DNA from 4 places in the Desulfitobacterium sp. LBE genome. Region 3 is predicted to be linked to each of the others. Evidence: riboswitches for the same ligand, from Rfam matches in the RefSeq annotation. Region 3 holds a riboswitch; each other region holds the start of a gene.
The links. Region 3 has a riboswitch for glycine ahead of DESLBE_RS11005 (ACT domain-containing protein). Riboswitches for the same ligand answer to the same signal wherever they lie in the genome.
Positions count from the first base shown of each region.

Region 1: it holds a riboswitch for glycine, as region 3 does, so the genes downstream of both, DESLBE_RS17120 (sodium:alanine symporter family protein) here and DESLBE_RS11005 (ACT domain-containing protein) in region 3, are expected to answer to the same signal.
Region 2: it holds a riboswitch for glycine, as region 3 does, so the genes downstream of both, DESLBE_RS13120 (sodium:alanine symporter family protein) here and DESLBE_RS11005 (ACT domain-containing protein) in region 3, are expected to answer to the same signal.
Region 4: it holds a riboswitch for glycine, as region 3 does, so the genes downstream of both, gcvT (glycine cleavage system aminomethyltransferase GcvT) here and DESLBE_RS11005 (ACT domain-containing protein) in region 3, are expected to answer to the same signal.

Region 1 covers NZ_VLKD01000001.1:3,589,556-3,597,485, forward strand. Annotated here, with positions in the region: gene DESLBE_RS17100 (methyl-accepting chemotaxis protein) at 219-2,285, shown strand; gene DESLBE_RS17105 (2'-5' RNA ligase family protein) at 2,422-2,970, shown strand; gene DESLBE_RS17110 (MBL fold metallo-hydrolase) at 2,967-3,689, opposite strand; gene DESLBE_RS17115 (VOC family protein) at 3,833-4,216, shown strand; gene DESLBE_RS17120 (sodium:alanine symporter family protein) at 4,317-5,699, opposite strand; glycine riboswitch at 5,870-5,963, opposite strand; gene rnk (nucleoside diphosphate kinase regulator) at 6,314-6,730, shown strand; gene DESLBE_RS17130 (glutamine--tRNA ligase/YqeY domain fusion protein) at 6,826-7,930, shown strand, end outside.
Region 2 covers NZ_VLKD01000001.1:2,749,265-2,757,194, forward strand. Annotated here, with positions in the region: gene DESLBE_RS13085 (RNA polymerase sigma factor) at 174-677, shown strand; gene DESLBE_RS13090 (zf-HC2 domain-containing protein) at 664-1,281, shown strand; gene erm (23S ribosomal RNA methyltransferase Erm) at 1,440-2,234, opposite strand; gene DESLBE_RS13100 (YafY family protein) at 2,572-3,468, shown strand; gene DESLBE_RS13105 (GyrI-like domain-containing protein) at 3,544-3,984, shown strand; gene DESLBE_RS13110 (DUF5131 family protein) at 4,037-4,759, shown strand; gene DESLBE_RS13115 (DNA-formamidopyrimidine glycosylase family protein) at 4,764-5,609, shown strand; glycine riboswitch at 5,926-6,020, shown strand; gene DESLBE_RS13120 (sodium:alanine symporter family protein) at 6,127-7,497, shown strand; gene DESLBE_RS13125 (SMC family ATPase) at 7,494-7,930, opposite strand, start outside.
Region 3 covers NZ_VLKD01000001.1:2,321,495-2,329,424, forward strand. Annotated here, with positions in the region: gene DESLBE_RS10980 (Fic family protein) at 1-149, opposite strand, end outside; gene DESLBE_RS10985 (hypothetical protein) at 127-318, opposite strand; tRNA gene DESLBE_RS10990 (tRNA-Ala) at 642-719, opposite strand; gene DESLBE_RS10995 (cupin domain-containing protein) at 773-1,108, opposite strand; gene DESLBE_RS11000 (PFL family protein) at 1,245-2,612, opposite strand; gene DESLBE_RS11005 (ACT domain-containing protein) at 2,624-2,926, opposite strand; glycine riboswitch at 3,070-3,160, opposite strand; gene DESLBE_RS11010 (flavodoxin family protein) at 3,360-4,013, shown strand; gene DESLBE_RS11015 (hypothetical protein) at 4,127-4,762, opposite strand; gene DESLBE_RS11020 (hypothetical protein) at 4,836-5,453, opposite strand; gene DESLBE_RS27295 (methyl-accepting chemotaxis protein) at 5,569-6,759, opposite strand; gene DESLBE_RS11030 (hypothetical protein) at 6,929-7,492, opposite strand; gene DESLBE_RS11035 (permease prefix domain 1-containing protein) at 7,516-7,930, opposite strand, start outside.
Region 4 covers NZ_VLKD01000001.1:4,800,976-4,808,905, forward strand. Annotated here, with positions in the region: gene ileS (isoleucine--tRNA ligase) at 1-2,075, shown strand, start outside; gene DESLBE_RS27365 (sugar diacid recognition domain-containing protein) at 2,346-3,203, shown strand; glycine riboswitch at 3,380-3,487, shown strand; gene gcvT (glycine cleavage system aminomethyltransferase GcvT) at 3,686-4,783, shown strand; gene gcvH (glycine cleavage system protein GcvH) at 4,916-5,302, shown strand; gene gcvPA (aminomethyl-transferring glycine dehydrogenase subunit GcvPA) at 5,303-6,643, shown strand; gene gcvPB (aminomethyl-transferring glycine dehydrogenase subunit GcvPB) at 6,640-7,930, shown strand, end outside.

The DNA of each region.
Region 1 (7,930 bases), 1.3 Mb from region 3:
ATTTTTCCATGTCTTCGTTTATCCAGTGCAATCATTGTATAGATAGAAAAATCCGTACCATAATTTTTGAAAGTGTTCACATGGACTTGCAACCGGCATAAGTGTTGGCTGTTGCAATCCCAAGGGCCTGTGTGACGGTAACGGCTGTCAGAATAGTTCGCGCGTCGCCTTAACTTAGGCCAGCAACCGGTGGAATTTTTAATATGGAGGATTAAGTGATGCAATTCAAGAGTATTCGAACCCAATTTTTAACCATTTCGATCATAATTGTTTTACTCGCCTTAGCTATAGTTGGTGGGATTACTTGTTATGGGGTAACTCAGCAATCGAAAGAAGATTACATCAATTACTCAAATGAACAGATGAAAATAGCGGAGCAAGCCATTAAAGTGTTTTATGATCAGATTGATAAAGATATCAATATGATGGCCACTCATCCCCTGGTTATGGCAGCGGCGGAGAGCAATATTACGTCATACGTCAACAGTCTGGAAAAGGTGCAAATGACTCCTTCGCAAAATGGTGGCGTGGAGCAGGAAATTTACGAAATTTTTGAGCATTATGCCGCCACCCATCCGGGGACAATGTATGTTTATTTCGGAACGGAAGAGGGCTCTTACCTGCAGTGGCCGGAAGTCCCCATACCTGTGGAGAAGTTCTATCCTCCTGAGAAAGGCTGGTATAAAACCGGCTTAAACGGCAAGGGAGCCATTGTCAGAACAGATCCCTATCTTGATCCCATGTCCAATACCATGATTACGAGCAATGTTCGCTCCTTTACAGATGCCGATGGTAAGTTGGTCGGAACCCTGGGAATTGATGTGCAGCAGTCTGTCATAAGCGATATGTTAAACTCAATGAAGACTGGGGAAACCGGCTATTCTATGATTGTTCACACTTCAGGAATCATTTTGGCCGATGGAAATAACCCCGAAAATAATTTTAAACAATTAGGGGAAATTAATATTGCCGGACTGGACAAGCTGGGGTCTGATGATTTAACCCCCTTTGATGTCATGATTGACGGAGCAAAATACATAGTTAATCCCCATAAAGTTGATGGAACAGATTGGATTTTAGCCTCCCTAATGTCCGAAAGTGAGTTAACCCAGGGGGCAAACAGCGTAGCCTTAATGATGCTCATAGTCTCAGTTGTCATGTTGTTGCTCACCACGGTTTTGATTACCATAACCGCCAATAAAATCACCACACCCATCAAAAAGTCGGCTCAGTATTTGGAGCTTGTGGCAAACGGGGACTTTTCCCAGGAAATCGACTCAAGGTTTCTGGCCAGAAAAGATGAGGTGGGGGCTATCACCAACGCCATTAATCATATGAAGAATTCGATTAAGCAGTTGGTCAACAGTATTAAGAGCGAATCGGTGGCTATCGAAGAAAAAGTGCATGCTGTCATGGATAATGTAGTGGATCTCAGCAAAAGCCTGGAAGAGATCTCTGTTACTACCGGAGATGTGGCGGCCAGTACGGAAGAAACATCGGCAGCATCGGAAGAAATGTCGGCAACGACCCAGGAAATTGAAAAAGCAGTGCAATTGATCGCCGGCAAATCCCAACAGGGGGCAGTCTCATCCCAGGAAATCACCCGGAGAGCGGAAGATACCAAGAAAAATGTCCATACAGCCCAGAAGAAAGCCGCCGATATCTTTGTCGAGACCCAGGCCAAGCTGGAAAAGGCGATTGTTGAGTCCAAGGTTGTCAGTCAAATCGATTTATTGACAGATGCCATCATGCAGATCACCGAGCAAACCAACCTGCTGGCCCTGAATGCCGCCATTGAAGCGGCCAGGGCGGGTGAAGCCGGCAGAGGATTCTCGGTGGTCTCAGAGGAAATCAGAAAACTTGCCGAACAATCCAAAGGAGCGGTTATGCAAATACAGGAGGTTACCACCAAGGTGACCAGTGCTGTCGATAACCTCTCCCAAAGCTCCAATGGGCTGCTGTCTTTCATGTCTGTCGATGTCAATAATGACTATCAAGTCATGCTGGATGTGGCAGAGCGATACAGCGAAGATGCCAATTTCGTCGATGAGCTGGTGGCCGATTTCAGTGCTACCACGGAGCAGCTTCTGGTGTCTATCCAAAATATTTCCGATGCCATCGGCGGGGTAGCCCAAGCTGCCAACAGTGGTGCCGCCGGCACGGCGGAAATTGCCAATCAGTCGGCAGAAGTAAGCATCAAATCCACTGAAGTTAAAGAGCAGATTCTCAGAGCTAAGGAAAGCGTCAGCAGATTACAAGAAGAAATCAAACGGTTCAAAGTGTAATTCAGAAGTCAGAACTAAAGAAGTTAAGCCAGATATTCCCGCGGGTGCGGAATATCTGGCTTTTTGTCCAGGGCTTGCAATTATCCTGCGGGGGTTTTAAAGTAGAAGGAAGCAATAATCTATGGGGAGGTATGGAATGAGCTATGCAATTAATCTCTACTTCAATGAAGAAGCGGAACAATCGATAATGAGGCTATGGGAGTCATTAGCTCTCCTGAATCTGGGCAAATGCATGTCCTGCACCAATGGCCGGCCCCATATCACTTTAGCTATCTATAATGATCTGGACTTGACCAAGGCTCAGGAAATATTGGGGACTCTGGCTCAAGCTGTTCCTTCCTTTGAGTTGGTATTTCTTCAAGTAGGGATTTTCCCTCTTCATAAAGGAACCATCTTTTTGACCCCTAACTTGACTCATGATCTGTTTCAAGTTCATGGAATGCTCCATGCCGCTTTGGCGGCTTGGCAGGAGCAGGGGTGGGACTATTACAAACCCCAGATCTGGCATCCCCATTGCACCCTTTCCATGGAAACGGCTGTGGAGGATATTCCTAAGGTGCTGGGAGAGGTCTTAAAAGATTTTCGCTCTATTGAGGTGATGATTGAATCCATAGGGATAGTATCCTTGGATCCCATTGAGTATCTGGGTGAATTCCCTCTGAGCGGATCGCCATCCCCTGCTTAGAGGGCAAAGCACTGATTGGTTTGCTTGATGTCTAAGATTGCTGTAGGGGAAGCGGTCATTTTTTCGACAAAGGAGCCAATGGAGGGATAATCATCCCAAAAATGCATGGGGACAAGGATTTGGGGATGGATCTCCTGAATAAAATACTCCGCTCCCAGGCAAGAAGACTGTTCAAGCCGGGGGTCCACAGGGAAGAAGGCAATATCGATCCGCTCTTCTTTGAGTTTGGCGATTTCTTCCTTGAACATTTTCTCTGCCCACAGAATATCTGCTTCGGGTTCTCCCCGCCAGTGCCACCAGTTAAGGTCTCCGGCATGGAAGAGATGGAGCCTTTCCTTTGCGCCCAGTTCCACAAGGAAGGAAACACCCGCATCGGTGGACCCATAGGTTCTAATGGTCAGGTCATGCTGATGAACTTCTTCATAAGGGGATAAGAAAGTAAGGTTCTCCTGGCCTGGAGGCAGTTGAGGGTGGCCCTGGATATCCGAGCTGAGGATATAGTGAGTATTAGGATAGTGGGTTTGCCACTGGAAGATTTCAGGATTGTAATGATCCGGATGGACATGGGAGGAAAAAACAGTGATCTGCTTATGGCTGGGCAACTGGACTTGACCTTGATAATAGTCAAAGACAAGGAACTCCCTATCGGTTTCCACGATGAAACCACTGTGCTGAATATACTCAATACGAAGTCCTAGCTTTTCGAGGGGAGCTTTCATAAAAATCACCTCATCTAAAATGATCGGAAGATTGTGTTCTCTATAAAAAATTACTATAATATGGATGAATATGCAAGACAATAGAGAGTCTCGTCGATAATTAATTCTCGGAAAAGAAAGCGTGTCTAAAATAAACGAAGGGGATGATGGCCATGAAATTTAAATTTACACACAATAATATCAATGTGCTGAACCTGGAGAAAAGTCTTAAATTTTACGAAGAGGCATTAGGGTTAAAGGAAGTCAGGCGTATAGCTCCGGAGAGCGGGGAATTCATTATTATTTATCTGGGGGATGGGGTAACCGCTCATGCCTTGGAACTTACCTGGTTAAGGGATAGAACAGAACCGTATAATCTGGGCGATAATGAGTTTCATCTGGCCTTAACGGTGGATGATTTCCAGGGAGCTCATGAACACCATCAAAAAATGGGCTGCATCTGTTATGAAAATGAAGCCATGGGGATCTATTTTATCAATGATCCGGATAACTACTGGCTAGAAATTCTCCCCAGTTCTATGGGATAGGATAAGGCACAGAGAGACACCTCTCCGCAAGGGAGAGGTGTCTCGTAGTTTGTCATCTATGCGAAAACTATCATTGAGCAGACTGAGCTCCACCGAGAGCTTATTTATTCTGAATGACGGGGATGGGCTCATCAGAGGCTTCATCCAGACGATCTTCCCATAGATACTTCCTGGTTTCCGAGACAATAACTCCGCTTAAAAGAAGGAGTGCCACAAGGTTGGGAATAGCCATCATAGCGTTCATTGCATCCGCCAAATCCCAGACGAATTGCAGAGTGACCAAAGAACCGGCTAAAACAGCGAGAACCCAGAGGAGGCGGTAAGGGAGGATGCCTTTTTTGCCAAAGAGGTATTCCACAGCTCTTTCACCATAGTAAGACCAGCCCAGGATGGTAGAGAAAACAAAGGTCAAAAGCCCGAAGGTTAAAACGATAGGGCCAATTACTGGAATCTGGCTAAAAGCCATAGAAGTTAAATCACCGCCTTTTAACCCTTCGGCGGCGGTCGGGTTGCTAAGGACACTGCTGACCACGACCAGACCGGTCATTAAGCAGACGACAACGGTATCCCAGAAGGTACCGGTGGCTGAGACGAGAGCCTGACGGACAGGATTCCTGGTTTGAGCGGCGGCAGCGACGATGGGGGCGGAACCCAAACCGGATTCATTGGAGAAAAGACCCCGGGCAATTCCGTAACGGGCGGCCATGATGATACTGGCACCGACGAATCCGCCGCCGGCTGCAGTGGGGGTGAAAGCCGATTCACAGATCAAGACAACGGCGGGCCAGACATAGGAGGCGTTTATAATCAGGATAATGATACAACCAAGGACATAGGCAATCGCCATAAAGGGGACAAATTTTTCACAGACCCGGGCGATCCACTTCACTCCGCCGATGATTACAATTCCGGTGAGGGAAGCTAAGAGAAGACCGGTAATGATAGGGTTGACGTTAAATTGAGAATTCAGCATGCCGGAAATAGAATTAGCCTGAGTCATATTGCCAATACCAAAGGCGGCAATAGAAGTAAAGATACAGAAGAGTACAGCCAGCCACTTCTGGCCCAGGCCTCTTTCCAAAGCATACATAGGACCGCCCAGCATGGTGCCGTCAGCGGTTTTAACCCGGTATTTCACCGCCAATAAGGCCTCCCCATATTTGGTGGCAATTCCGAATACCCCGGTGAGCCAGCACCAAAGTACGGCACCGGGGCCGCCTAAAGCCACGGCCGTAGCTACCCCGACGATATTACCGGTTCCGATGGTAGCGGCGAGAGCGGTGGTCAGAGCTCCGAATTGGCTCACATCGCCGCTGGCATCAGGATCCTTCGTAAGAGATAATTTGATCCCCTTAAAAATATGCCTTTGAATACCACGAGTACGCAACGTAAGGAATAAGTGCGTGCCAAAAAGCAAAGCAAGCATCGGTGGGCCCCAGAGATAGTCGTTCAGCCAGACGATAAAATTATGCAAGGCATCCATTGAGTGTTCCTCCTTTAATCTCTCTTTTCGCATCTCTCTGCACATCTCCGTTGCGGCAGCCTCCCGCAAAAGGATGGCAATTTATATATAAAAAGAGTCAATCCTTAGCGATTGACTCTGAATATTCGGACGATAGGTACAAAAGTAAGAGATTGCTCTGTAGCAGTCCCTGTTCCTTCTCTGTCCTTTTGCCTGAGAGATTTAACAACACGTCATTGTATTGCCCCTTCGGCGCTCTAATCGAGTCTCTCCAGAGTGCTGTCAATTTACGGTCCCTGACTTATTCCAGTCACCTGAAAGTTTCAACTTCTTCGGCGGGCCGTGCCCTTCTCCCGTAAATCTCATCCAGCATTCCTATGCAGTTTTTCGTAAATTCCAGATTGCCACCGCATTTTCTGGAATTGTATCTATAATTATAATTACCGCTCCCATTTTATTCAAGAATTATTTTTGGGAATATGCCTAACATTTACTTATTATAGGAAATAGTATATAATTAGAATGGTTTAGTGATTTTCCCTTTTTTGAAGTACATAAACTTTTGACAGCGGCTATCTGGCGATAGTCGCTCTATATTTAGCTATTCATCATTAGAAAAGGAAGGTTCAGGAGAAATGAGTAGAAAGATCAGTATTACAGCTGTGGACCGTGAGCGTCTGCTCAAACTTATCAATAAGGAAAGAGAGTTTGGCAGCGCTAAAAACAAGGATTACTTAAAAGATCTTGAGCATGAGTTAAATGGGGCGGATGTGGTGCCTTCTGAAAAGATCCCAGGGGATGCCATCACCATGAATTCCAGAATCTTGCTGAAGGATCTGGAGACAGGGGAAGAAACCGTCTATACTTTAGTGTATCCTGAGGATGCCGATCTTCTGGAGGATAAGATTTCAATTCTTGCTCCCGTAGGGACGGCTATTCTGGGCTATCTGGAAGGAGATATCATCGACTGGAAGGTTCCCGGCGGTGTCGTCCGCTTTAAGGTGGAAAAACTTCTTTATCAGCCGGAGGCTGCGGGAGACTATCATTTATAAGCAGCAATGGGTGAAGGACGAGAATTCGGGTAACACTACTGGAGAGGTCTTCCGTTACAGTAGGAGATAAGATTCCCTAGGAAAGGTTGGTATTCGTGGATAACGAGAATAAATCCTCTAATTTTTTACGCAGCATTATCCTTGAGGATTTACGGGAGGGAAAGGTAGAAGAAATCACGACACGGTTTCCCCCCGAGCCCAATGGTTACCTGCATATTGGGCATGCTAAATCCATCTGTTTGAACTTTGGTTTGGCCGACGAATTCAAAGGAAAAACCAATTTGCGGTTTGATGATACGAATCCGGTCAAAGAAGATACTGAATATGTAGAATCCATCAAAGAAGATGTCAAGTGGTTGGGGTTTGACTGGGACAACCTCTTTTTCGCTTCCGATTATTTTGCGGAGATGCATAAGCGGGCCGTTCTGCTGATCGAAAAGGGCAAAGCGTATGTTTGTGATTTATCCGCTGAGGAGATTAGAAAAAGCCGCGGCACCCTGACTGAGGCCGGTAAGGAAAGCCCTTACCGCAACCGCAGCGTGGCCGAGAACCTGGAGCTCTTTGAGAGAATGCGTCAAGGTGAATTTAAGGACGGAGAAAAGGTTCTCCGGGCTAAGATCGATATGGGCTCACCTAACATCAATATGCGGGATCCTGTCCTTTATCGGATTGCCCATGCCACCCACCATAATACAGGGGACACATGGTGCATCTACCCCATGTATGATTATGCCCATCCTTTAGAGGATGCTATCGAAGGGATAACTCACTCTATCTGTACTTTAGAATTTGAAGATCACCGTCCCCTCTATGATTGGGTCGTTCGGGAATGTGAGATGGAACATGTCCCACATCAATATGAATTTGCCCGCTTAAATATGACCAATACGGTGATGAGCAAGCGCAAGCTGAAGCAGCTGGTGGACGAAAAAGTGGTGGACGGTTGGGATGATCCCAGAATGCCCACCATCTCCGGGCTGCGCCGCCGGGGGTATACCCCTGAAGCCATCCGCAATTTTGCCCAAGCCATTGGTGTGGCCAGAGCGGACAGTGTGGTGGATTCCAAAATGCTGGAGCACTTTATTCGGGAAGATCTGAAGCTCAAAGTGTCCCGGCCCATGGCGGTCATCCGTCCCTTGAAGGTGGTCATTACCAATTACCCGGAAGGCCAAGTGGAAAGGCTGGATGCCGATCACAATA
Region 2 (7,930 bases), 430 kb from region 3:
AAACTTATCGTTTTCACCCATTAAATGACGGTTGATGTTTGGGAACATTCTTTATGGAATGTCCAAATATCAACCGTCTTGTTACATGCTAAAAAGATTGTTCGGGTACTGCAGATAATCTTTGCCAAGACTTTGTAACGCTTTCCGGTTTCAAAAGTTATCTATATGAGGGGGTGAAGAAGATAGACTTAGAGGCTCTATACCGGCGCTACTTCAAAGAAGTTTTTTTATTCCTGAAAAGTCTTTCCTCCTCAGAAGAAGTTGCAGAGGAAATTACCCAGGAGACCTTCTTCAAAGCTATCAAAGCTATCGACACCTTTGATGGTTCGAAAGACATCCGGGCATGGATTTTTGCCATAGCGCGCAATACATATTACACCCATTACAAAAGAAGCAAGGCCATCATCAATGAACCCTTTATAGAAGATGTCCCGGATCATGGAATTGATGTGTTGGTGCAGATCATGGATGAGGATACAGCCTTTGTAATCCATCAGATTCTGCATGATATGGATGAACCCTACAAAGAGGTCTTTTCTCTTCGGGTTTTTGGTGAACTGCCTTTTGAGAAGATCGGGCTGATCTTTAACAAAAATGCCAGCTGGGCAAGAGTGACCTTTTATCGTGCCAAGAACAAACTATTAAAAACTCTGGAGGGATTGGATGAAAAGGATTAATTGTAATATTATTAAAGACATACTGCCCCTCTATATCGAGAGTGTTGTAAGTGCTGACACGAAAACACTGATCGAGGAACATGTGTCAGAATGCGAAAACTGCGGCAATGAACTGAAAAGAATGCAGACACCCATCAAGTTGGCGGCAGATACCGATGCTACACATCTGAAGAGAATTAGAAAGACATGGCATCGCAAGAAGCTTTGGGTTTCCATTATGACAGCCGCTATTATCACGGTTTTATTTATGGCCGGCCTTTATCTTTACCAGCTTGAGCTTCCGGTCAATTATTCAGAAACCCAAATCTGGACAGAAGAGGTGACTATGCAGGGAGGACTTAAATCTTTTCAAGTAACTATTAGAGGGCGTAATATTGAAATGGTTGAAGCATCCTCTCCGACTTTCAAAGATAGAGACAATGCTGCTTATCATTATAAAATTATCCGGACCACCTTTCTCCGCAACCTTTTCGACTCCGGTGATCGCTCAGTTAGCGTAGGTGTTCCGGAATATTGGCGTGAGATTGACAACTTTGAAAGCAACATTGTCATTGAGTTTGCCGATAAGACCGTCTTATATAGAAATGGCAAGGAAGTGGAGTAATACTGAATAAGCAGACTGACGTAACCAAAATAAAGTTTTTATGGCAGACGAAGCCATTCGGTATTTTCAGAAATGCTGGGCTAATGAGAATAGTAAAATGGTCGGGGAGAAAGCTCAAGAATATATCAGACCAGGTTGTAGACTCCTGGTGTGGAGCTCTATTCTCTGATGCGGAGAACATGTTTGCAGTAACATCGGAAAAGGCAAAGCCACTGAACATAAAGAATTTCACCGAAAACAAAACCGTGAATCGTTGCTTCCCGAAAAGCCCGGCTCAATTGTCTTTTGCTAAACATGCGCCCTAGCCCGGCTCCGCCTCCTTGGAGGGCGTTGGCGACAAAACGTTCATAATGGCGCCATTGGGCGGGCGATATATCGGGCTGCGTTTTCTTCTTTAAGTGAATCAGAACGACATCCACACCAGGCTTGGGATGAAAATCCTCCCGCTGAAAATAGTAAGCAATATCCAGATCGAACAGAGGCTTCAGCAGGAGAGACCTGAGGGTTTCACGGGGTTTTCCCATAAAACGTTTGGCTGCGCTCTTTTCCATAACGAGCCAGGCCTCAGTAGGGGGATTCCTGCTCTCCGTCAGCTTGCGGAGAATAGCGGTAGTATGACAAAAGGGGATGTTGGCAAAGACTTTGTAGGCTCCGGAAGCGGGAAGCCGCCATTGCAAAAAGTCCTGATGGTAGAGATGCAGATTTTCCGTACCCTTAAACTTCTCAAGAAGTTTATCATACAGCCTGGCATCGATTTCCACAGCGGTTACCTTCCGGCATTTGTCCACAAGCAGACGGGTTATATGGCCTTTTCCAGGGCCAATTTCCAGGACATGATCATGGATGCCGATGGTGGTCCGGCCAAGCAGTTTAATAATGGTTCGATGGCTGGTCAAAAAATTTTGGGATACCCAAAGGGGCAGCTTTTGCCCCTGTTTTTTGTTTTTGGACATAAAAAATACACCTCTTTCGCTTCATTGGAGTCGAAAAAAGGCGCACAGAATCTAAGAAAGGGAAAATCGTCTACCGACCTTTCTTATTCCGCACGCCTTATTTACGAAGCCGCATTGAAGCATACATAAGGTGTATTATCCTCCAAAATAACTGTTAATTTGAGATGATTACCTTTAAAATTATACAGAAATTCGGAGTGTTGTCAATGCGCATAGACTTCACTGAATTTGCTTATTGTATAGTCCAAAGATATAATGAACTTTAGAACATGGTATGATGTGGCATAAGTATTATCTGGCGAAAACAAACCGGCAAATGATATTGACAGGAGCATTTATGCAGATTAATCGATTGTTTGAAATCATCTACATCCTTCTGGAAAAACGGACTGTAACTGCGGCGGAGCTGGCGGAACGCTTTGAGGTTTCGGCCAGAACCATTTATCGTGATGTGGAAATCCTCGCTCAGGGGGGTATGCCCATCTATATGAGCAAAGGCAAGGGGGGCGGCATTTCCCTGCTGCCGGATTTTATCCTCAACAAGGCGGTTCTCACCGAAGAGGAGAAAAGTGAAATTCTCTCCTCTCTGCAAGCCTTCAACGCCGTCAATCTTTCCAAAGGTGAAACGGCCCTGAGCAAGCTCACCAGTATGCTGGGTGCCAAAAATACCGACTGGATCGAGGTTGACTTTTCATCCTGGGGACATTTTGAAAATGATGAGGCGAATTTTGAGAACATCAAAACCTCCATCATCGAAAAGAAAATAATTACCTTTATGTACGCCAGCGGAAAAGCGGAAAAACTGCTCCGTGAGGTCTTACCGCTGAAGCTTGTGTTCAAGGGGGCGGCCTGGTATCTTTACGGCTACTGCACCCTGCGCAAGGATTACCGGTTTTTCAAACTGAGGAGAATAACCGAACTATCGGTAACCAACACTGGTTTTGAGATGAAAACACCGGAAACCATCTTTGCGGGGCAGAAGCTTGACGCGGACTCTTACATCAAAACCGAACTGCTTATCTCAAAGATAGTGGCTTTCCGGGTTTATGACGAAATCAGCCACTATGAAATCAATGAAAACGGCGACTTTGTTTGCCAGCTTTATCTGCCGGACATCGCCACCATATGCGCTTATGCCGCCTCTTTCGGAGCATACTGTACCATTCTTTCACCTGAACAAGCCATTGCTGAAATGAAGCGCCGGTTGCAGAATTCTTTGAAAAACTATTCCTAATATGACATACTGTTGTCATATTAGCCGGACTATACTGTGATTACCCTATAACTAATATGGAAAGAGGTAATCACTATGAACTATGAAATCGTCACCCTTCCAGAGAAAATCGTTGTCGGTGTAACGGCAAGAACTTCACACACCGATCCCCAATGCCAGCAGGTAATCGGCGGTTTATGGCAGAAATTCATGGAGGATGGAATCTGGGCGTCCATTCAGAACCAGGCGAACCCCTACTGCCTAGGACTGTACTCCGGCTATGACGAAACATCCTATGATGTCACCGTAGGCGCCGAAGTGACGAAAAACGAAAATCTCCAACTGGTCGAAAAAATCATTCCCGCCGGCAACTACGCCGTATTCCAGATCAAGGGCGATGTTGTCAAAGACGTAGCAGAGGCATGGGATAAAATCTGGGCACTGCCTCTGGAGAGAAGCTTTACCGGTGATTTTGAAGAGTACCTGAGCAATGAAAACGGCGTGGCGGAGATCAAAATCTATATTGCATTAAAATAAAATCCATATTAAATGGGAATATTTCACGGGAATAAGGTAAGGAGTTGGACTTGTGGCTGTCTGGAATCCATGGCGGGGCTGTCACCGCTACAGTGAGGGCTGTAAATTCTGTTATATCCATAAAGGGGACATCAAAAGAGGGATGGACACCAATCTGATTGTGAAGTCCGCCAAATTCAACGCCCCTGTGGCTGTGAACAAACAAGGCCACTACATCATGAAATCCGGGCAGCTTGTTTATTGCTGTTTTTCAACCGACTTCCTCCTTGAGGAGGCTGACCCCTGGCGGAATGAATGCTGGAGCATGATGAAAGAGCGCCCTGATCTGCACTTTCTTTTTCTCACTAAGAGGATTGAGCGCTTTTCCCAGTGCCTTCCCGATGACTGGGGTGAGGGGTATGAGAATGTCACGGTGGGCTGTACGGTGGAAAACCAGCAAACTGCGGATGAACGTCTGGAAATTTTTTCAAAGCTGCCTATCAAACACAAAAATATCGCCCTTCAGCCCATGCTTGAGGCGATAGATATTGAAAAGTATTTAGAGAACATTGAGTTAGTCGTCGTGGGCGGGGAATATGACCGCAATGCCAGACCTTTTGATTATGACTGGGCCCTGGCGGTCAGAGAGCAGTGTATGCGGCATAACGTCAGCTTTTCTTTCCGTCAGTGCGGGACCAACTTTATCCAGAACGGAAAACTGCGCAGGCTTAATTACGGCATGCTGTTCAAGTGTGCCCGAGAGAGCAATATAGACTATCAGGCAGGAAGGGAGTAAAGTTATGCTGGAGTTACCCGAAGTCCTCACTCTGACCAGGCAGCTGAACGAAAGTGTGAAAAACCGGCGTATCCTGAAAGTATGGCCCCCCACAAAAGCTCATAAATTCTGCTGGTATAGCGGCGAACCCGAAGAATATGACAAGGCACTTTCCGGCAGCAGGATTGCCGGGGCCGAGGGATTCGGCATCTTCGCGGAACTGATTTTTGACAATGGCCGGAGACTGTGCGTCAACGACGGGGTGAATCTCCGTCTTATGCCGGCCGGTAAAGCCCCGGGGAATTATCAGTTGATGATGGAGCTGGACGACGGGCAGGCCCTGGTTTTTACGGTGGCCATGTACGGCGGAATATTTGCGCACGACGGCAGCTATGACAATCACTATTACCTGGCCAGCAGGAACTCTATCTCCCCCTTTGCCCAGGATTTCCCCGATTATTACCTCCGCCTCTTTTCAGAAAGCAAACCAACCCTCAGCGCCAAGGCCTTTCTGGCCACGGAGCAACGTTTTCCCGGCATCGGCAACGGTACGCTGCAGGATATTCTTTTTGAAGCGGGCATCCATCCGAAACGCAAAATAGTCACCCTGGCTGAAAGGGAACGGGATAAGCTGCTTCAGGCGGTTATGAAAGTGCTGAATGAGATGGCAAAGCTTGGCGGCCGTGACACGGAAAAAGATTTGTTCGGAGTTTCCGGGGGATACAAGACAAAGATGTCAAAGAATACAGCAGGAACGGACTGTGAGCAATGTGGCGGGACAATCCTTAAGGAAAGCTACCTGGGGGGCTCAGTGTATTTCTGCCCGGAATGCCAGCCCCAGAATTTGGCTGGTCAACACCCGGTCAGATGATTTGAGAGGGTATGTTGGAGGAAGGGCTTGCCAGATTCGAAACCGGTTTCGAATCTTGGTTTAACTCCAAGAAACGGGGGCGTCGCAAAACTATTTACGCCCTTTTTTATGGGTTGTTTTCATCCGCCCAATCCACCTTCAAAAGCTAAGTAACTTCTGTTTGACTTAACTTTAATAATGTGATAGCATCTTGAAATATGATGTTACATAGAAACACAACATAATATCGACAAATGAAGTTTGTAGGAAAAAGGCTGCGCCCTGCCGAAGGAGTAACACTCTCAGGTGCCTGGTATTTCAGGTGAGGACTATGAATGGATGTAACTCTGGAGAATCCCATTTTGGGTGCCGAAGGTGTAAGGCTCGAATTCCTCGGGCTAATCTCTCAGGCCAAAGAACAGAGAATCTGTGCTCAAGTACTTTTGGGCCTTTTTGCGCGTATCCAGAGTCAAACCATATGCTTATGGTTTGACTCTTTTATTTGTCAACAAACAATGCATCAGGAGGAGTGTTCAGCATGGAATGGTTTTCTAATTTAGTCGTCAGCATCAACGCAGTATTATGGGATGTCTTTTTAATTCTTCTTCTTTGTGGTGTGGGCATTTATTTTACGATTCTTACCAAAGGGGTACAATTTCGCCTGTTCAAACAGAGCTTTAAGCTAACCTTCGGCTCTATTACTTTGAGAGGTAATGCAGCCAGCGATAAGGAAGGCATGACCTCATTTCAGTCTCTGATCACCTCGGTGTCCGCCCAGATTGGTACAGGAAATCTGGCGGGTGTGGCTACCGCTATGGTATCCGGCGGCCCCGGCGCCGTATTTTGGATGTGGGTGAGTGCAATTTTAGGCATGGCTACCATTTATGCCGAAGCTACTCTTGCTCAGCGTTATAAAACCACGAAAAACGGCGAGCTGGTGGGCGGACCGGTCTATTACATCCGCGCCGCCATCAAGGGGCGGACCGGTAGGGTGGTTGCCGCTGTTTTTGCCCTTTTGCTTATCATGGCCCTTGGCTTCATGGGCAATATGGTTCAGGCCAATTCTGTGGGCGGGGCCATGGAAACCGCTTTCGGGATTCCTTCAGAAATCATCGGGATAGGATTGGCACTTATTTGCTTGCTGGTTTTCCTGGGGGGTGTTAAGCGTATTGTTGCCGTTGCGGAAAAAGTGGTTCCTTTTATGGCAGTTTTCTTTACTTTGGCATCCTTTGTAGTTATCGGCGCAAATTTCTCTAACATTATCCCTGCCTTTCATGATATTTTTGTGGGCGCCTTCTATCCTCAGGCGGTTTTAGGGGGTGTCCTGGGGGTAAGCGTGCAGCAGGCCATCCGTTTCGGCATTGCCCGGGGCTTGTTCACCCATGAAGCCGGTATGGGATCAACGCCTCACGCCCATGCTCTGGCCCGTGTCAAAGACCCTTGTGATCAAGGCCTTGTCGCCATGATGGGGGTTTTTATCGATACCATTGTTTTACTGCCCTTAACTGTTCTGGCCATTTTAACTTCAGGTGTATTGGGCTCTGCCGATGCCAACGGTGAATTCGTCACTGGAATTCAACTGACTCAGGCTGCTTATGCCCAGGTCTTTGGTCAATTCGGCTATGTCATTATTGCCATCTGTGTCCTTTTCTTTGCTTTTGCTACAATTATGGGCTGGTACTTTTTCGGTCTGGCCAATGTAAAGTATCTCTTCGGAAAAAAAGCAGTTCCTTTTTATGCCATACTGGTTGCTGTGTTTGTAGGTGTTGGCTGCGCCCTCAAGGTTGACCTGGTGTGGAATTTGGCCGATCTTTTTAACGGCTTAATGGTCATCCCCAATATTTTGGCCTTGATCATTCTGGGTGGGGTTGTGGCCAGACTCACCAAAAACTGGGGCTCGAGAAGCTAGCTGACTTCGATGGCCACCTTGCTCCCGCCCAGCCCGGCTTGAGCAGGTGTGACCATGAGCTTGACGGGCACTCTGTTCTTGATCGAATCCACGTGGCTGATGATGCCCACGGATAATCGGTCATGGTGGAGCCTTTCCAGGGAGTCCATCACCACTTCCAGGAGGTTGTCATCCAGAGTTCCGAAGCCCTCATCCAAGAAAAACAACTCTAAAGGGGCCGTTCCTTTAAGCTGAATTTGGGCGGACAGAGCTAACGCCAAAGATAAAGAGGCCAGGAAGGTTTCCCCGCCGGATAAGGTAGTGGCATCCCGTTGGGCGCCGCCGTTCTTATAATCCCGGATCAGGAACTTTCCGTTCTGGTCCACTTCCAGGCCATAGTTGCCCCCGGTAATCTCTCTGAGCCGCTTACCGGCTTCGATAGAGACGTATTTCA
Region 3 (7,930 bases):
GCAATTCGCAAAGAGGTGATTTCTCTTTCTGCTATGCGCAGTTTTTCCGCATCCTCAATTCTCAGCTTGTTTATCAGCACATTAGAATGGGGATAGCAATATTTGTGATCCCATTCATAACTGTAATCATAATTGTTGTTCATGGTCATAGTCGTGGGCAGCTGTATGCTTTTTAACGAGTTCAGCTATGGTTTTCTCAACCAATTTATCATTTCCTGCACAATATCTGATTCTATCCTTATCAGACTGCGTAAGTGGCATTCCTTCCATCGCCATGGAGCCGTTAACCTCATCAATTAATTTTTCTAAATCTCTCACCTAAAACCACCTCGTCTTATTATACCATATTTTTACTTAAAACTTAAACAATAATCCAGGCTAAACCAATAAGAGCTACACTAGTCGAAAGATATGCCAGAATATTATGCGTTCATATTTACTGGTTAATTTATCTTTATAGCAGTTAGCTTATCTGCATCACTAGATAATTCCCATTTTTAATACAGGAACTCCGATATTATTGGCATGGTTAAGAATTCGTTTTATGCTTTTTGTAGACATATCTGTTAATAAAACAAAGACGGTATAAATCTGAACATACCTAAAAATGGTCAGATATTATACCGTCATTTATTTCATGATAGAGATGATAGGATTCGAACCCACGACTTCTTACATGCGAGGCAAGCGCTTTCCCACAGTGCTAGAGCTACATCCCCACGTCTTTAGCTAAGAGACAGACCAGCGCGTCTGCCTCATCAAAATATTATTCCTAGTACTTAATCACCGTCAAAAGCATTTTAAACCGTTTCCTGGCTTCCAAACCGTGGGGAACGTCGGAGGGCATGATCAGGGTCTCTCCCTCTTTTACAGTCAACAGCTTATCCCCGATGGTGATTTCCGCTTCGCCATCCAGAATCTGCACCATGGCGTCTCCCGAAGTGGTATGGGTGCTGATTCCCTCCCCCTCATCCAGGGAAAATAGGGTAATGCTGACGATAGGAGTCTGAGCAAGGGTGCGGCTGATCACTTGTCCCTGTTGGTAAGTAATCAGCTCTTTCAGGTCCAGAACTTGGGAAAACTCAATATTTTTCATAATTTGTGCCATTATAAAATCCCCCTTTTTCCTGCAGGCCATTTGCTTATGATTCAATCATTTGCTTATGACTTATTCTAACCTGAATTACCCTAAAAAAACGTGATTGGAATCACTTTCCAATTCTCTTTTTCAGCAAAGGACAATTTTAGTTGGATAGACTGGTTATGGGGGCAGGAATTCTGCCGCCCCGCCGGATAAATTCACGGGAAGAGAAGGGGTTCAGCTTAATCACCGGGGCGCTGCCCAGCAGTCCGCCGAACTCAACCCGATCCCCCACCTTTTTGCCGATGGCCGGTATCACCCGTACCGCGGTTGTCTTCTTATTAATCATGCCGATAGCAGCCTCGTCGGCGATAATCCCGGCGATGGTTTCCGGTTCCACATCTCCGGGGATAGCGATCATATCCAATCCCACCGAGCACACACAGGTCATGGCCTCCAGCTTCTCAATGCTCAGGGCGCCGACTTCCACGGCTTCGATCATGCCTGCATCTTCGGAGACAGGGATAAAGGCTCCGCTCAAACCGCCCACATGGGAGGATGCCATGGCTCCTCCTTTTTTCACCGCATCATTAAGCAGGGCTAAAGCAGCCGTGGTCCCATGGGCGCCGCAGCGTTCCAGTCCCATGTTCTCAAGAATTTCTGCTACACTGTCTCCCACAGCCGGGGTCGGTGCCAGGGAAAGATCCACAATGCCGAAGGGAACCTGCAAAGCTTGGGAAGCTTCTCTGCCAATCAATTCTCCCATGCGGGTAATCTTAAAGGAGGTTCGTTTAATGAGGTTGGCCAGTTCTCCCAAATCCGCCTGGGGGCTTTTCTTGACGGCATGGGCAACGACGCCGGGACCGCTGACCCCCACGTTGATCACCGCCTCCGGCTCTCCCACTCCGTGAAAGGCACCGGCCATGAAGGGATTATCCTCCGGGGCGTTGCAGAAGACCACGAGCTTGGCTGCGGCGATGCCATCCTGAGCCGCTGTCCGCCGGGCGCTGTCCAGGATGACTTCCCCCATCCTCAGCACAGCATCCATATTGATTCCGGATTTGGTGGAACCGATATTCACCGAGGAGCAGACAAACTCTGTCTCCGCCAAGGCTTGGGGAATCGCTTCAATTAAGGAGCGGTCTCCCTTGGTTAAGCCTTTTTGAACGAGGGCGGAAAAACCTCCCAGGAAGTTAATCCCCACCGTCTTGGCCGCTCTGTCTAAGGCTTTAGCCAAGCGGACCATTTCTTCGGGATTAAAGTTGGAGCCTAAAAGGGCCACCGGAGTTACCGAGACTCTTTTATTGACAATAGGAATGCCGTAACGAGCGGCTAAGCTTTCCCCTACGCTGACTAAATGCTCAGCTTGACGGGTAATTTTATCGTAGATTTTTTGTTCCACCTGTTGTACATCATCTCCGGCACAGTCCAACAGACTTATGCCCATAGTGATGGTACGGATGTCTAAATTCTCATTTTCCACCATTGCAATGGTTTGCAGTATTTCCTGAGGAGCCAGATGCATTTTCACTATAATCCCCCCTATACTCGATGCATGAATTCAAAAATATCTTCATGCTGGACATTGACCTTTAAGCCCCGGGCTTCTCCCTCGCTTTGCAATTGCTTGGTGAGCTCGGTTAAGGAGGAGGCCGTGGATTGAGTAACATCCACGATCATAATCATGGTGAAAAAACCCTGGAGAATGGTTTGACTGAGATCCAGTACATTGATGGATTTTTCAGCTAAGCGCCCGGTCAGCCAGGCGATAATTCCTATTTGATCCTTGCCTAAGATGGAAATAATCACGCGATTGGACGTATCACGGGTTGGTTCTAAGCTCATTTTTCTTTACCCCTTTTCTTTTTTGTTTTTTTTCCTTTCTTTTCACCAATAAAAAAAAGCCAAATCTTAAGTTTGACTCCGGTACACGAGCATTTGCGAACCCGCTTATTGGCAGTTATCGCCTGCCTTAGCATCGTTCACAAACTATGCGCTCTGTCCTTTTGCCTGAGAGATTGAACAGCTTTGCTGTCTTGCCCCTTCGGCGTCCTTGCGGAACTCTCCAGAGTTCTGTCCGTTTTCAGTTCATCATGGTTAGCTTACCCTGTTCTCCTGAAAACCTCATCCAGTTATTCACTTCTTTTCAGTATTATAAACATCCTTGCTCATAATTGCAAACCTTTGTTTTTAAGACTCTCCCTAATATAATAGGAGTGAAGGCAAATTACTGCTCAATTAAGCAAACCCATTAACATAAGGAGTTGAGGTATTGACTATGAAGGTTATTGCTGTTAATGGCGGCCCCCGCAAGCAATGGAACACGGCTACATTATTGCATAAAGCCCTTGAAGGAGCGCAATCTGTAGGTGCCGAAACAGACCTGTTTCATCTTTATGATCTGAATTATAAAGGATGCATCAGCTGCTTTGGGTGCAAACGCAAGAACTCCAGCCGGATAGGGCATTGTGTCCTTAAAGATGAGCTGACCCCCCTTTTGAAAGAAGTGCTGAAGTGCGATGCCCTGCTGCTGGGTTCGCCCATTTACTTTGGCAATGTCACCGGAGAAATGCGCTCCTTCCTGGAGCGGCTGTTTTTCTCCCTTCTTTCCTATAATGAAGGCCAGCGTACTGTTTTCCCAAGAAAAGTGGCCTCAGGTTTTATCTACACGATGAATGTTCCCGAAGATTTCCTGCCTCAGCTTGGTTACGAAGCGGTTTTTAAAGCCAATGCCCGCAGCCTCGAACTCCTTAATGGACCTTCCGAATATCTCCTGGCCACAGATACCTATCAGTTTGACAACTACTCCAACTATGCATCCTCCCGATTTAATGAGCAGCATAAAGCCCAGGTGCGCCAAGAGCGATTCCCTCAGGATTGCCGGCAAGCCTTTGACCTGGGAGCCAGGCTGTCCGGGCGTAATGCTGAATAGATCGTGAAAACTCTCTCCCCTCCCCTATTTTTAATATATTATGGTTTGGCGGATTGGTTTCCAAACAAAAACGCATCCCAAATTGCGGATGCGTTTTCGCCTGTTTATCGCCTTTAATCCAGATATTGAGATTGGGTCAACCTGATCATCTCCACCTTAGAATCCGGCTTCACATTCGTATTGACCAATTGGTTATCTTCCCTGTTATAGTCGAAGATCATGAGCTGACCATCCTCCAGCAGATAGAAGCCTTCCAGAGGTCCTTCACCATGTCTGCTTTCAAAGGGTTTGTATTTGTCAGCATACACGTCCTTAATTCTCTCAGCGGTATCTCCTACCTTGGCACCGAGGTTGGTGGCGAAGTCCGCGGCAATAGCGTCAATCTCCAGCACTTTGCCGGAATCTTTTCCGACAATGAGCCTGATGCCTTGCTTATACTCTCTGCTGTACCAGGCTTCAGGGAAATGCCCAGGCTCATCATAGAAAGTTTCTTGATAGTCCTTGCCCAAGATTTTCTCTGCCTGGCTGAAGGGATCGCCCAGATGGATGTTTCCCAGGCTGGCACTTTGTTCTGTCTCGTTACCTTGTCCTACACCAGGGCCTGTCTGTCCTTGGTCCCCGACCGGCAAATCCGTCCCTACCTGCTGCCCGGGTTTATCCAGATCAGCATTTTGATCCTGGGGCGTCTTGACCGCACAACCCGCCAGTAAAAGTACTGAAGCCAAAATAATCAGGAATCTCTTAAACACTGTGCATCACCTCGGTAGTTCTTCTTAACAGAGAGTATCTCCATCCCCATTTCTTTTACTCTTTTCACTGGGATTATTTTTTGCTCCGGGAAAGAGTGCGCTTTACTCCAAAAGCCCCTCCTCCCAGAACTACCGCAGCACCTAATCCATAAAGCATAGCGTCGGAACCTTCTCCTTGAGCCTCGTCACTTTTAGCGGAAACACCCTCAGCCTGCGCCTCATTACTTGTCTCCCCACCGGAAGCCAGAGGATTCACAGCCGGCTCAGCTCCACCTGCAGCTGCAGCTAAAGGCGAAGCGAATTCTCCTTCAACCACTTTCACCTTTTCCTTGCCGAACCTATCATAAAGGTATTGAGCACTTTCTTCACTATAAGGCTGGATGCCGATCTCTACATAATCACTCATAAGGCCGGTATGAGTGACAGAAAACCCCTTGTCCCCAAACTCACCGCGATGTTCCTCGAAGATAAATTGATAGATCCCTTTGTTCAGTTCCACCAGTGCCGGATCAACTTCTTGCCCAGGGCTTACCACCGGATCACTGGGTTCAACCATCATGCTCGCCAGGGCCGGCTGGACACCTGAAACCTGGCCCATATCTCTGTCTTCACTTGCATACACCGGAGCGGAAGCGGCCAGAGTCAAGCACATCCCCAACATCAAAGTTCTAGAAATTTTAAATTTAAACAAAGAATCCCCTCCCATTCCAATACCTCGAAGCATCATAGCTGCTACTGGTATATAAGACGGGAGGGGATGTTTCTATCTGACGATTTTCTTCATCCGTTTTTTGGAATTCAAATCATTAGAAACTAAAGGCTATAAACTCATTGGTCAGTTGCTCACTGATCTTCGTAACACGGTTCAAGGCTTCCGATATGGATTTGGCCTCCGTTTGATTGATTGTAGAGCTATTGAGTATTTTATTAATAATTCCATCCATGTCCTTAATTTCTCCGGCTAAGAAGTGGAGCAAAGGAACGGTGCGATGATTGGTTTGTTTTATATTGGCAACCAGCTGCTGGATGAATTGGATGGATTGCTTGCTTCTTTCCGCCAACTTTCTTACTTCATCGGCGACCACAGCGAAGCCTCTCCCCGCTTCTCCGGCACGAGCTGCTTCAATAGCTGCATTAAGAGCCAGCAGATTGGTTTGATCCGATATTTGTTTGATGGTATTAATCAGCTCATCAATCTTCTGGGTATTGGTATTGAGATCATTGGTAACTTCAATGGTTTCGTCGATGCGCTCCACTTGTCTCTGGATGCGGTCATGGGCTTCATGGATACTTGAATTCGTATCCTGCATAAAGTTCACGATACCTTCCATTGAACTCATAACTTCCTGAATATGAGCATTTAAGTCAAAGCTGATCCCTTGGGTGTTGGACAGTATTTGATTAAAGTTAAATTCTACCACCTTTTCGGTCAGATGCAGTATATCCTCAGGTTTAATGGCCCGATTAAATCCGATAATAGATACCCTATGTTTATCAAAGTATTGTCCGTAATGAGTCCAGAGAACTCCCTTAGGTCCTACATAGCCCTGCATGCCAACGATGTAATCAGCTTGCTGCAATATTTCCTTAGCCTGATCATTAGTCATCTCAGTAAATGGGAGAAGACTATAATTTACATGGTCGACCTCATGCTCATGAAGGTATTGCTCTATGGCTTTGGCCTGGGAACCGTTATTGTTAAAGATCACTACATTGGCTCCTGCGGGAAGGCGGGCAACTCTTATGTAAAAAAGGTCTTCGGGAACGAGCTCCAGAGGGAATATCTTTTGTCTGGCCACATATTTAGAGGCTTCCTCCACCCTTGTGGGAAGGACAATATAAAGATCGTCGTTTAAATTGGCCGGAACCTCTTTGATATAATATTTGTTTCTCATCTGGACTTTATGTCCAAAGTATAGAGAGGTGACCCGGTGCAATTCATCAGCGACTGCCTGGGAACTCCCGATGGTAGATATATTCATTAAGCGATTATTCATTTTCCACCCCCATCATGTGAAAGTAACCACAATGATTAACGTATACACAATTTTGACATTTCTCTGCAAAAGTCCTCTATTCTTTCAATATGATTTTTTAATGCTAACGATTAAAATAAATGAGGTTACACCTTCCACGTAAAAAGGGGCTGCTGCGCAATGAAATAGTTCATTTCGCAACACACCCCCGATTAGCACTCCCTAAAGATGCTGCCCCAAATTGCCAGGTAAATCCTTGATAAATTTCTTCTTTACCTTCGATGTGATACAAGTCCATGGGTTTAGTCAGTTCCGGCGGAAACGGATTTTGCAATAAATTAATCTTCATGAGCAGCTCAGAAACAAATTGAGAACAGAAGTAGTGATTTTCTCTGCGCATGGGGATTTTCATGGCGGCAGTAAACAGCCCTAGAAAATTATATCTTAAGAATTGGTCGGCTGCTATAAACCGAGACAGTTCATTGATCAACATCGCGTGTTGAATTTCATTGATTTTTATCCGGTAAACAATACATTCGCAATTGCTTTTTTTTAAAAAAACACCCTTATTAAAATTTTCTCTAATAAAGCCGGCAGAAAATGGATTGTTGGGCGTAACCCGTCCAAAAGAATACATGGTTTTCAAGTCATGGTCAAGGCTGATGGATGTATGAACATATTTTTCCCCAGTAAAAAGAGTCAGAACCCTGGAAAGCCATGTGCCTGTTTTCGAAAACACAAGATAAACATACAAGGTTCGAAACACCTCCGCAGTTACTATCTTTTACGGCGATCCGGTCCGGTCAAAATCAAAAACAGGAACACACCAAAGCCGACGAGAAAAAACATCATCAGTGAAGCTATGGCAATAAACACTTCCCCTGTAGCAAATCCGGCAACTGCAGCCGAAAACATACCAAAGAGCAGCAGTCCCACCGACAAAGCATAAAGCCCTGCTCTTATCTTATTCATAGCATACTTTTGGCGGGTTTCTCTGGTCAATAGGCTGTATGTCAGCAGGGCACCACCGGCAACGATAAATATTCCTGACCCTGATATACTAACAGCATCCAGCTTCATGAAGTATAACATAGCAACATTAAAAAATCCAAATAAAATTATCAGCGACCCTGCTATAGTTCCGGCGAGAGAAATTCTTGCCGTCATGGTGGAATAAACGGCTTGTTTTGCT
Region 4 (7,930 bases), 2.5 Mb from region 3:
GGACCACTACCCCTTGGACTTTGCCTGCCAACCTGGCCATTACCCTGCATGAAGAGTTCAGCTATGTCCAGGTGCAGGTGGAGAAGGAGCATTGGCTGGTTGCTGAAGGGATGCTGGAGAGCCTGCGTTCCCTTTGGAACCTTGAACTCTCCGTGGAAAAGCGTTTCGTAGGCAAAGAGCTGGAAGGTGTTATCTGTAAGCATCCTTTCATCGAGCGGGATTCTGTACTCATTCTGGGAGAGCATGTTACCCTGGAAGCAGGAACAGGCTGTGTTCATACCGCTCCCGGACATGGGGAAGAAGACTTTAATGTGGGTAAAAAATATGGGCTGCCTGTGCTTTGCCCTGTGGATCATCAAGGGAAGTTTACCGCTGAGGGCGGGGCCTATGCAGGCATGAAAGTGGACAAAGCGAACCCGGTGATCATTGAAGATCTTAAGAATCTCCACGCCTTGGTTCATGAGGATAAAATAAAGCATAGCTATGCTCATTGCTGGCGTTGCAATAACCCCATTATCTATCGGGCCACAGAGCAATGGTTTGCTTCCATCGATGGCTTCCGCAAAGCGGCCCTGGAGGAAATCGACAAGGTGCAATGGATTCCTTCCTGGGGCAAGGACCGTATTTATAACATGATAGCTGATCGGGGAGACTGGTGCATTTCCCGGCAACGGACCTGGGGGGTTCCCATTCCCATTTTCTACTGTGAGGATTGCGGGAAAGAGATCATTAGCGATGAGACCATTGCCAAGGTTCAGGAGATCTTCCGTGAGGAAGGGTCTGACGCCTGGTTTCTCCGTCCCGCCGCCGAACTTTTGCCGGAAGGATTCACCTGTGCCTGCGGTGGTAAGTCTTTCCGCAAAGAGACAGATATCATGGATGTTTGGTTCGACTCCGGAACCAGCCATACCAGCGTCTTGATGGAACGGAAGGAGCTCGCCTGGCCCGCCGACCTCTATATGGAAGGATCGGACCAACACCGGGGCTGGTTTAACTCCTCCTTGTCCACATCGGTAGCCGCTTATGGAAAAGCTCCTTATAAGGCAGTTCTGACTCATGGTTTCCTGGTGGACGAAAAAGGACGCAAAATGTCTAAGTCCCTGGGCAATGGAGTGGACCCCCTGCAGGTAACGAAGGAGATGGGGGCGGATATCTTAAGACTCTGGGTGTGCGCCGCCGATTATAAGAACGATGTGGCGGTATCACCGCGGATTATGAAGCAAATGTCCGAAGCCTATCGCAAGATCCGCAACACCTTAAGATTCCTGCTGAGCAATCTCAATGATTTTGATCCGGCCAAGGACCGGGTGGCTTACAAGGATTTGCCGGAGATTGACCGTTGGGCTCTGCTGCAGCTGGGCAAAGTGACCCAGCGGGTATTGCAGGGGTACGAGAAATACGAATTCCACTGGGTTTATCATTCGGTGCATAACTTCTGCGCTGTGGAACTAAGCGCTATTTACCTGGATATCGTGAAAGACCGGCTTTATGTGGAAGGAAAGAATTCCACTCTGCGCCGCGCCTCTCAGACCGTGCTCTACGATGTGCTCAATGCCCTGGTCCGCTTGATGGCGCCGGTGCTGACCTATACGGCGGATGAGATTTGGCCTTATGTCCCAGGGGTGCCCGCTGGTTCCCATGTCCAAACTGAGGAAATGCCCAAGGCCCTTCCGCAATGGCTGGATGAAGCGCTGGAGAAAAAATGGGATACTCTGCTGGCGGTCCGCTCCGAGGTAACAAAAGCCTTGGAAAAAGCCCGTCAGGATAAATTGATCAATCATCCTTTGACAGCTCAGGTAGACCTGTATCCCAATGCTGAGCTGGAAGGATTCTTAAGAGGTATTCCCAATCTGTCGGAAATCTTCATCGTCTCGGCAGTTCAGCTCCATAGTGCAGGCGAAGAGAAGCCTGAGGGCCTGAGCATGGCAGAAGACCTGGCTGGTTTCGGTATAGCCGTTAACTCGGCGGCAGGAGAAAAATGCGAGCGCTGCTGGATTTACGATACAGGAGTTGGGGAGAATCAGGAGCATCCCACCCTCTGCCCCCGCTGTGCCTCTGTTGTAAGCCATCTCTAAAAAATAGCATTTCTTCAATATTTCCATTAAACAAGACTTGGGCGGTACCATCTGCTCAAGTCTTGTTTAATGTATCTAAAACGATAACGTTTATTATTAAGGGCAAATCCATGGACAATAGTTTGAATACTTAGTATTATATTTAGTGATGAAAACCAGTGGATTTATTTGTCTAATTTTTAGGATCAGGTACTAAATTACACTTGATTTTCTTCTGGGATTTTGAATTAAATGCTCAAATTAAGACCTGCAGAGGTGGGAGTGAAGAGAATGAGGCTTACAGAAAGTCTGGCCAACCGGATTGTGGATTTGATTTATACCGAAAGTGGGTTTCATGGCATTGTTTGTGACGCTGCGGGGACCATTATCGCCGATTCGGCTAAACAGCGGGTTGGCATTGCCCATGCGGGTGCACACCGCATCATGACGACCTCTATCCAAGACATTAAAATCACTGCGGAAGATGAAATGAATTCTCAGGGAAAACAACGGGAAGGCATGAACATTGCTATTGTCCTCGAGGGGGAAAAGCTGGGGACCTTTGGCGTGGCCGGCCCTTTGGATAGCGTTAGTCCTGTAGCGAAGGTCACAGCGGCGATGATTGCTTTTTTACTCCGGGATGAGGAGCTGAAAGAGGTTCTCAAGGCTCATGTGGAGAGGATGGGAGAGGCTCTGGAACAAGCGGCTGGGGCTATCCAGGAAATGGCGGCTTCCTCGGAAGAGGTGGCGGGGGTGAGCCAGACTGTGGCTACGGTAGCCCAGAATGCCAAAGAGCATGTTAAGGCCACGGAAGGTGTCACCGAATTCATTCGCCGGGTGTCGAAGCAGACCAATCTTTTAGGGCTTAATGCGGCCATTGAAGCGGCCCGTGCCGGAGAACAAGGAAAAGGATTCTCGGTAGTGGCGGGAGAAGTGCGCAAGCTGGCCGATGAAAGCAACCGTTCAGCCAATGAAATCAATAATTTGTTGAGCACCTTTCAGGATACCATGGAAGAGATCGCCAATGGGGTGTTTCAAAACAATGTCATAGCTCAAGAACAAGCTAAGGCCACTCAGGAGATTGCTCAGATGGTGGAGGAGCTGCAGCAGGTCGGCACTGAATTAAACGAGCTGGCCCACAAGCTGTAAGAAATAATCATCGGTGGTTTGTCAAGGATGATGGCAATTGGATAGGATAGGCAATTGTACATTTAATTATTTAGTATAAATGGGATATTTGTGTAGACGAAAATCGGTTTGCTGACTATAATAAAAGCAGGTAAATATAGTCAATCTATATCAGGTAAAAATACATATGGCTTCGAATGATTCCAGTAGGAGAGACTCAACATCCTGAGCGCCGAAGGAGAAACTTCCTGAATGTCGCCTGTTCAGAAAGGGAAACTCTCAGGCAAAAGTACTGCTGGAAGACGAAACTCTGGAGAGCTTCTCAGCGGAGAACACCAAAGGGGTAGCCCGCAAGCAAAGGGTAAATCTCTCAGGTCAAAGGACAGAGGTAGCGCGACGTGCTATTCTCTGTTTTTTTATTTTACCCATTTCTTTATTTTCCCTATGTTCAATAATGTTTTTTCCGGTTTTGGTTAATACTCAATTCTAGGGAGGTGTCCTAAGTGACGGAACTAAAAAGAACACCACTGTATGAGCAGCACCGCCAGGCCGGTGCGAAGCTCATTGATTTCGGCGGCTGGGAAATGCCGGTTCAATACGCCGGAGTCATTGAGGAGCACAAGGCCGTGCGCAGCAAAGCGGGGCTTTTTGATGTCTCTCATATGGGTGAGGTGGAGTTGAAGGGAAAGGATAGCCTTGCTTTTTTGCAGTACCTATTGACCAATGATGTGTCGCGAATTCAGGATAACCAGATTCAGTATTCCCCCATGTGCACCTCTGCTGGGGGTGTGGTGGATGATCTGCTGGTGTATCGTTATAGCCGGGAGCATTTTTTGCTGGTGGTCAATGCCTCCAATACGGATAAGGATTTTGCCTGGATGCAGGCTCAAGCTGAGGGCTTCGAAATAAGTCTGGAAAATCGCTCCGGGGACTTTGCTCAATTGGCTTTGCAAGGCCCTTGGGCGGAGAAAATCCTGCAAAAGCTGACAAGTATGGATTTAACACAGATCAACTACTATTGGTTTAAGCATGGGGAAGTGGACGGAGTCCTTTGCCTGATTTCCAGGACAGGTTATACCGGGGAAGACGGCTTTGAAATTTACCTGCCTCCCGAGCATGCTCCCCGGATGTGGGAAAGAATTCTCGAGGTTGGAGGGTCGGAAGGAGTTCAGCCCATTGGTCTGGGCGCCCGGGATACTCTCCGTTTTGAAGCCAGGCTGCCTTTATACGGCAATGAACTGGGGCCGGATATCACACCTTTGGAGGCTGGACTAGGGTTTTTTGTCAAGCTGGAGAAGGATAACTTTATCGGTAAAGAGGCGTTATCAGCCCAGAAGGAAAAGGGAGTGCCGAGAAAGTTGGTAGGCCTGGAAATGATCGAACGGGGCATAGCCCGCTCCCATTATCCCCTTCAGAAAGAGGGTAAAGAAATCGGCTTTATTACTTCAGGTTCTTTTTCACCTACTTTAAACAAAAACATTGCCCTTGGCTTGATTCCCCCGGAGTATGCTCAAATAGGGGAAACCTTGGCTGTGATCATTCGTGGGAAAGCCGTTAAAGCCCGGATTATTCCTTCACTGTTCTACAAACGGCAGGGGTAAAGCGGTGCGAAAATCGTCCTCGCCGGGCAAGGCAGGTTTTAAGTGCTACAGAGCACTGGGGATGTTAAAAAACACGATTAAATGGGGTTAGGGACCTGTTCCTTTTCCCCGCAAAATAAGGAGGATGATAGTATGAATCCAGTAGAATTAAAGTACAGCAAATCTCATGAGTGGGCTAAGGTCGAAGGAAATACTGTGACTTTGGGGATTACGGCTCACGCTCAGGACAGCTTAGGAGATGTGGTCTTTGTGGAGCTGCCTGATAACGATACCACGGTGGTGGCCGGGGAGGCCTTTGGAACCGTTGAATCCGTCAAGGCCGTGTCGGATATGATTGCTCCGGTCAGTGGCAAGGTTATCGATTATAATCAAGAGGTGCTGGATTCTCCGGAACTTCTCAATGATGATCCTTATGGTGAGGGATGGCTGATTAAGGTGGAAGTGGATGATCTGACGGTATTGGATGAACTCTTATCAGCCGCGGAATATGAGGCGTTTCTTGCGGAGGAGGGCCAATAAATGAATTATGTGCCGAACACGGTGGACCAGCAGGAACAGATCCTCACCCGGATTGGCGTGGGCTCCCTTGAAGAGCTTTTTGCGGATATCCCGGAAAGCGTTCGGCGCCAGGCCCAATTGAAGATTCGGGAAGGGCTGTCTGAGCTGGAACTGGTAAAATATATGGGCAGGCTGGCTGCAGAGAATAAAACGGTGGAAGAGTATACCTCTTATCTGGGAGCGGGGGCTTATGAGCATTTTATCCCCAGTTATGTGGATCAGCTCTTGCTGCGCTCGGAGTTCTATACGGCCTATACCCCTTATCAACCGGAGATCAGCCAAGGGACCTTGCAGGCCATCTATGAGTTCCAGACCCTTGTCTGTGAGCTGACCGGAATGGACGGGGCCAATGCTTCCATGTATGATGGGGCATCGGCCCTCGCCGAAGCAGCTTTAATGAGCTGTGACGCCACCCGGAGAAAGAAAGTCCTGGTGCCCCAAACGATTCATCCGGAATACCGGGAGGTCCTCCGGACCTATCTGCTTCCCCGGGGGGTGGAAATCCTGGAGATCCCTTATCAGGAGGGAGCTGTAGACTCTGAGGCTTTAGAAAAAGTATTGAATACCGAGGTGGCGGCGGTTCTGCTCCAGAGCCCTAATTTCTTTGGTATGATCGAAAAAGCTGAAGAGATCGGCCAAATGGCTCATGCCAAGGGCGGACTGCTGGTGATGGCGGTTAATCCGGTGTCTTTGGGATTGCTTAAATCTCCCGGGGAGCTGGGGGCGGATATCGTGGTCGGCGAGGGTCAGCCCTTTGGCAATCCCCTGAACTTCGGCGGTCCCTATCTGGGGTTTCTGGCTTGCCGGGAAAAATATGTACGTCGGATGCCGGGTCGGATCGTAGGCGCCACCAAAGATAAAAACGACAAGAAGGGCTATGTGCTCACTCTGCAGGCCCGGGAACAGCATATCCGCCGGGAAAAAGCAGCCTCCAATATCTGTTCTAACGAGGCCCTTTGTGCCCTGGCTTTTACCATTCATCTCTCGGGATTGGGAAAACGGGGATTAAAGGAGATGGCCAGGCTTAATCTGCAGAAGGCCCATTACGGGGCTGAGGAGATTGGCAAGCTTCCCGGCATGAGCCTTGCTTTCCAAGGTCCTTTCTTCCATGAATTTGTGATCAAGACTGAGGTCAGTCCCCGCAAAATCAATGAAGCTCTTTTAAGCCATAAGATCATCGGCGGGCTGGAGCTTTCCCGCTTCTACCCTGAGCTGGATCAGCATCTTCTCTTCTGCGTAACAGAAACCAAGACCAAGGAAGATATTGACAGGCTGGTGGCCGGAATGGGGGAGATAAAATGAGAGCCTTGGAACCGCTGATTTTTGAACTAAGCAGGGAAGGGAGAACAGGGGTAAGCCTGCCCTCCTGCGGTGTGCCGGAAATTCCTCTCGAGGAGCTGATTCCTCAAGAGTTTTTAAGAGATAAGGAACCTGAACTGCCGGAAGTTTCCGAGGTGGATGTGGTCCGTCACTTCACCCGGCTCTCTTCCTTCAATCATGGAGTGGATACGGGTTTCTATCCTTTAGGCTCCTGCACCATGAAATATAACCCTAAGGTTAATGAGAAACTGGCCCGCTTGCCGGGCTTCAGTCAGATTCATCCCTATCAGCCGGAAGAATTAACTCAGGGTGCCCTGGGTTTGATGGTTGAACTCCAGGAGGAACTTGCCGAGATTACCGGCATGGATGCCTTTACATTACAGCCCGCTGCCGGTGCCCATGGGGAGATGACCGGGATTCTGATCATCAAGGCCTACCATGACCACCGTCAGGATGTTAAGCGCAGGAAGGTTATTGTTCCCGATTCCGCTCATGGGACCAACCCGGCCACAGGGGCCATGGCCGGCTATGAGATTGTTCAGGTGCCCAGCAATGAGCGGGGAGGGGTGGACATCGAGGCCTTGCGCCAGGTGGCCAATGATGAAGTGGCTGCCTTGATGCTGACCAACCCTAACACCCTGGGATTGTTTGATGAAAACATCCTGGAAATCGCTGAAATCATCCACGCTGTGGGGGGCCTGATCTATTATGACGGAGCCAATGCCAATGCCATCATGGGCATAGCCCGCCCCGGGGATATGGGCTTTGATGTGGTGCATCTCAACCTGCACAAGACCTTTTCCACTCCCCATGGCGGGGGCGGACCAGGGTCAGGTCCGGTAGGGGTGAAGGAATTCCTCGCTCCTTATCTGCCTAAACCCGTGGCAATCCGGACCCCTGAGGGCCGTTACTCATGGGATGAGGACCGTCCGCTCTCCATTGGCCGGGTAAGAGCTTTTCAGGCTAATTTCGGAGTCCTGGTAAAGGCCTATGCCTATATCCGGGCCTTAGGCGGGGAGGGGCTGAAAGCCGCCTCTCAGAATGCCGTCCTCAACGCCAACTTCCTGATGAGCATCCTGAAAGACCATTATCACCTGCCCTATGACCGGGTGTGTATGCATGAGTTTATTATCACTCCCAAAAATCTCAAGGAGTATGGCATCCATACCTTGGATATTGCTAAGCGGCTTTTGGATTATGGCTACCATCCCCCGACGATCTACTTCCCTCTCATTGTGGAAGAGGCCATGATGATCGAGCCTACAGAGA